One region of the Patulibacter defluvii genome, then DNA from elsewhere that is predicted to be linked to it. Evidence: riboswitches for the same ligand, from Rfam matches in the RefSeq annotation. Region 1 holds a riboswitch; the other holds the start of a gene.
What was found. Region 1 has a riboswitch for ZMP and ZTP ahead of serC (phosphoserine transaminase). Riboswitches for the same ligand answer to the same signal wherever they lie in the genome.
Positions count from the first base shown of each region.

Region 1 (2,197 bases):
GCCGGGAAGCAGGCGACGCGCAGCTGGTTGCGGCCGAGCTTGCGGTAGGGCTCGACGTCGACGATCCCGTTCGCGCGCAGGGTCGCGGCGACCGCGGCGGCGTCGATCGCGTCGTCGAAGTCGATCGTGGCGACGACCGCCGAGCGGTGCGCGGGGTCGGCGACGTAGGGGGTGGCGAACGACGACGCCGTCGCCCACTGGTACAGGTGGCCCGAGGACTCGGCGCTGCGGCCGGCGGCCCAGTCGAGCCCGCCATTGCCGTTGAACCAGTCCAGCTGCTCGGCCATCAGCAGCAGGGTCGCCAGCGCGGGCGTGTTGTACGTCTGCTGCTTGCGCGAGTTGTCGAGCACCGTCTTCAGGTCGAAGAAGGCCGGCACCCAGCGGTCGGAGGCGGCGATCCGCTCGATCCGCTCGATCGCGGCCGGGCTGAAGAGCCCGAACCAGATCCCGCCGTCGGAGGCGAAGCACTTCTGGGGCGCGAAGTAGTAGACGTCGGCCTGCGACGCGTCGACCGGCAGGCCGCCGGCGCCGGAGGTGGCGTCGACCATCACCAGGGCGTCACCCGCGCCCGCCGGCCGGACCACCGGGACCGCGACCCCGGTCGAGGTCTCGTTGTGGGCCCAGCCGATCACGTCGACCGCGTTCGCCGCCAGCGCCTCGCTCAGCTGCTCGGCCGTCGGCGCGGTGCCGGGGGCGGCCTCGACCACGACCGGGTCGTCGAGGAACGGCGCCTGCTGCGACGCCTTCGCGAACTTCGAGGAGAACTCGCCGTAGACGAGGTTCAGCGCCCGCCGCTCGATCAGGCCGAAGGTGGCGGCGTCCCAGAAGGCGGTGGTGCCGCCGTTGGAGAGCAGCACCTCGTAGCCTTCCGGCAGCGAGAACAGCTGCGCCAGGCCGTCGCGGACCCGCTTGACGGTGTCCTTGACCGGCGCCTGGCGGTGCGAGGTGCCGATGATCTGCGCGCCGTCGGGCGCGACCGCGGTCGTCAGCGCCGTCAGCTGCTCGGGGCGGACCTTCGAGGGGCCGCAGCCGAAGCGGCCGTCGGCGGGCTTGAGGTCGTCGGGCAGCGCGATCGCCGCGTCGGTGTTCTGGCTGGGTCCGGTCATGCGGCTCCTTCAGGGGAGTGGACGTCGGTGCCCAGGCGCGCGGCGGTGGTGTGCCGTCGCTCCCCGGTGGTCGGTTCCACCCGCTGGCGCCAGTCGCGACGGCCCGCTGGAGGATAGCGAAGGGCCGCCGCCGCCCGAGGCCGTTCACCGAACGCTCACCGGACGGCCGGCGGGGAGCGGCGGGAGCGTTCGATAGCGTCGCGCCATGGTCTCCCGTCCCGACGCCGACGCGTCCCCGCTCCCCCACCCCCAGCTGCGCGCCCGGCTGCAGGAGCTGGACGACCTGCAGCACGCCGCGCGGGTGCTGGGCTGGGACCAGCAGGTCGTGATGCCGCCCGGCGGGACCGCCGCCCGCGGCCGCGCCGGCGGGACGATCGAGCGGCTGGCCCACGAGCGGCTGGTCGACCCGGAGCTGGGGCGGATGCTCGACGAGGCCGAGGCGGCCGGCGCCGACCCGGGCCTGATCCGGGCCGTGCGCCGCGACCACGAGCACGCGCGCCGGATCCCGGGCGAGCTGGTGGCCGAGATCGCCGCCGCCGCGGCCGACGCCCAGCCGGTCTGGCAGCGGGCCCGCGAGACCAGCGACTTCGCCCTCTTCGCCCCCGCGCTCGAGCGCAACCTGGAGCTGCGGCGGCGGGTCGCGGCCTGCTTCCCGGACGCCGCCCACCCCTACGACCCGCTGCTCGACCAGTTCGAGCCGGGGATGACGACCGCCGAGGTGCGGGACGTCTTCGACCGGCTCCAGGCCGGGCTGCGGCCGCTGATCGCGGCGATCGCCGGCAAGCCGCTGCCCGACCCGCTGACGGGCCCGTTCCCGGCCGCGGAACAGCAGACGCTGGCGCTGGAGATCGCCCGCACGATCGGCTTCGACGACGAGCGCTGGCGGCTCGACGTCTCGACCCACCCGTTCTCGGAGAAGGTCGGTCCCGGCGACGTCCGCGTGACCACCCGCTACGACGAGGCCGACCTGCTCAGCGGCCTGCTCTCGACCCTCCACGAGGTCGGCCACGGGCTCTACGAGGCCCAGGTCGACCCGGCGCTGGCCGGGACCACGACCGACACCGGCACCTCGCTCGGGATCCACGAGTCGC
Region 1 is NZ_JAWZSQ010000043.1:2,165-4,361, reverse strand. Features, by position in the region: gene serC (phosphoserine transaminase) at 1-1,106, opposite strand, end outside; ZMP/ZTP riboswitch at 1,129-1,213, opposite strand; gene SH587_RS24085 (carboxypeptidase M32) at 1,312-2,197, shown strand, end outside.

Region 2 (2,197 bases), on a different contig from region 1:
CCGATCCTCCGCCTGCTGACCGTCCAACGCGGTCTCGCGCAGATCGACGAGGACGAGGTGGACGTCGGTGCCGCCGGTCAGCACGGTGATCCCGTTGCCGGCCGCCAGCAGCTGCTCGGCCAGGACGCGCGCGCCGTCGATGGTGCGCTGCTGCCGCTCCCGAAACTCGTCGGAAGCCGCGATCTTCAACGCGACGGCCTTGGCCGCGATCACGTGCTCCAACGGGCCGCCCTGCTGGCCGGGGAAGACCGCGCTGTTGATCTTCTTCGCGTGCTCCTCCCGACAGAGGATGATCCCCGACCGCGGCCCACCCAACGTCTTGTGCACCGTCGTGGACACGACATCGGCGTAGGGGACCGGCGAGGGGTGCAGGCCGGCGGCGACGAGGCCGGCGAAGTGGGCCATGTCGACGAACAACAACGCCCCCACCTCGTCCGCGATCTCCCGAAAGCGCGGGAAATCGAGCTGGCGCGGGTAGGCCGACCAGCCGGCGACGATCAACTTCGGCCGGGTCTCGCGGGCGATCCGCGCGACCTCGTCCATATCGATCCGGGAGGACTCGCGATCGACCTCGTAGGCCACGATCTCGTACAACCGCCCCGAGACGTTGAGCTTCATCCCGTGCGACAAGTGACCGCCGTGAGCGAGGGAGAGGCCCATGATCCGATCACCGGGCTGCAGCAACGCGTGGTAGACGGCGTTGTTGGCCTGCGCGCCCGCGTGCGGCTGGACGTTGGCGTGCTCGGCCCCGAACAACGCCTTCGCGCGATCGATCGCCAACTGCTCGATCACATCGACATGCTCACAACCACCGTAGTAGCGACGCCCCGGATAGCCCTCGGCGTACTTGTTCGTCAACACGCTGCCCTGGCACTCCAGGACCGCACGCGGAACGAAGTTCTCCGACGCGATCATCTCCAACGTCTCCTGCTGCCGCCGCAACTCCAACCCCAACGCCTCCGCGACCTCGGGATCGACATCGACAACCGACGCGTTGAAGAAATTCGCAGGCAGGGTGGACACGGGCGTCTCCTCGGAGGTGGCTGGCGGGTGCCCAGGCGCGCGGCGATGAAGGTGTCGCTCCCCGGTGGTCGGTTCCACCCTGAGCCCGCACGGGGCTCGCGGCGCCAGTCGCGACCCGATCGATGCTAGCGAGGCCGGCGGTCCCTCGCCGACCGCCGCGCGACGTCCGTCAGGCCGCGGCGGGCGGCAGGCCCTCGCCGCCGCGCTCGACGTCGGCGATCTCGTCGATCCGGCGCTCGTGGCGGCCGCCCTCGAAGGCCGTCGTCAGGAAGGCCTCGACGATCGGCTCCGACGCCTCGGGCGTGATCCGCGCCTGCGACAGGCCGAGCACGTTGATCCCGTTGTGCAGCCGCGCCATCGACGCCTCGTCGGCGTCGTGGGCGTTGACCGCGCGGATCCCGTCGATCTTGTTGGCGGTGATCGTCACGCCGTTGCCCGAGCCGCAGACGACGACCGCGCGATCGGCCTGGCCGGCGGCCACCGCCCGCGCCGCCGCGGCGGCGAACGAGGGATAGTCGGTCGAGGCGTCGGAGCTGGTGCCGACGTCGGTGACCTCGTGGCCGCCCGCGTCGAGGCGGGCCTTGACGTGCTCCTTGAGCGCGAAGCCGGCGTGGTCCGAGGCGACGACGATCCGCATGCGCTGATCGTACGGGCCGGCCGCCCTCGTCGTCGTCGCGTGGCGGCTCAGCCCCGACGTTCGGGGCCGATCCGCCCCGCGAGCCGGGCGGCGACCGTCGCGGTGGGGACGACGCCCTCGCGGACGATCCGCCAGCCGTCGCCGCGCAGGTCGACGATCGTCGACGCGGTGCCGGGCCGCGGACCGCGGTCGACCACCAGCCGGCAGCCGTCGAGGACGTCGTCGGGGACCGCGTCGAGGGTCGCCGGGTCGGGTCCGCCGGCGTGGTTGGCGCTGGTCTGGGCGATCGGTGGCGCGTCGACCGGCTCGGCCAGGTCCGGCACCCGGATCCCCAGGCTCTCCGGATCCTCGCCCGTGACCGCGGCGAACCGCCGGCGCGGGTTCGGCACCAGCAGCCCGAGCGGTCCCGGCAGCAGCGCGGCGATCGCCTCGGCCAGCGCGCCGGGCAGCGGGCCCAGCGCCTCGAGCGCCGCCTCCACCGACCAGAACATGACCGCGTTCGGCTTGCCCGGATCGCGCCGCTTGAGCGCCGCCATC
Region 2 is NZ_JAWZSQ010000007.1:87,889-90,085, forward strand. Features, by position in the region: gene glyA (serine hydroxymethyltransferase) at 1-1,023, opposite strand, end outside; ZMP/ZTP riboswitch at 1,046-1,145, opposite strand; gene rpiB (ribose 5-phosphate isomerase B) at 1,193-1,660, opposite strand; gene prmC (peptide chain release factor N(5)-glutamine methyltransferase) at 1,708-2,197, opposite strand, start outside.
Region 2: another riboswitch for ZMP and ZTP. It lies ahead of glyA (serine hydroxymethyltransferase); the one in region 1 lies ahead of serC (phosphoserine transaminase).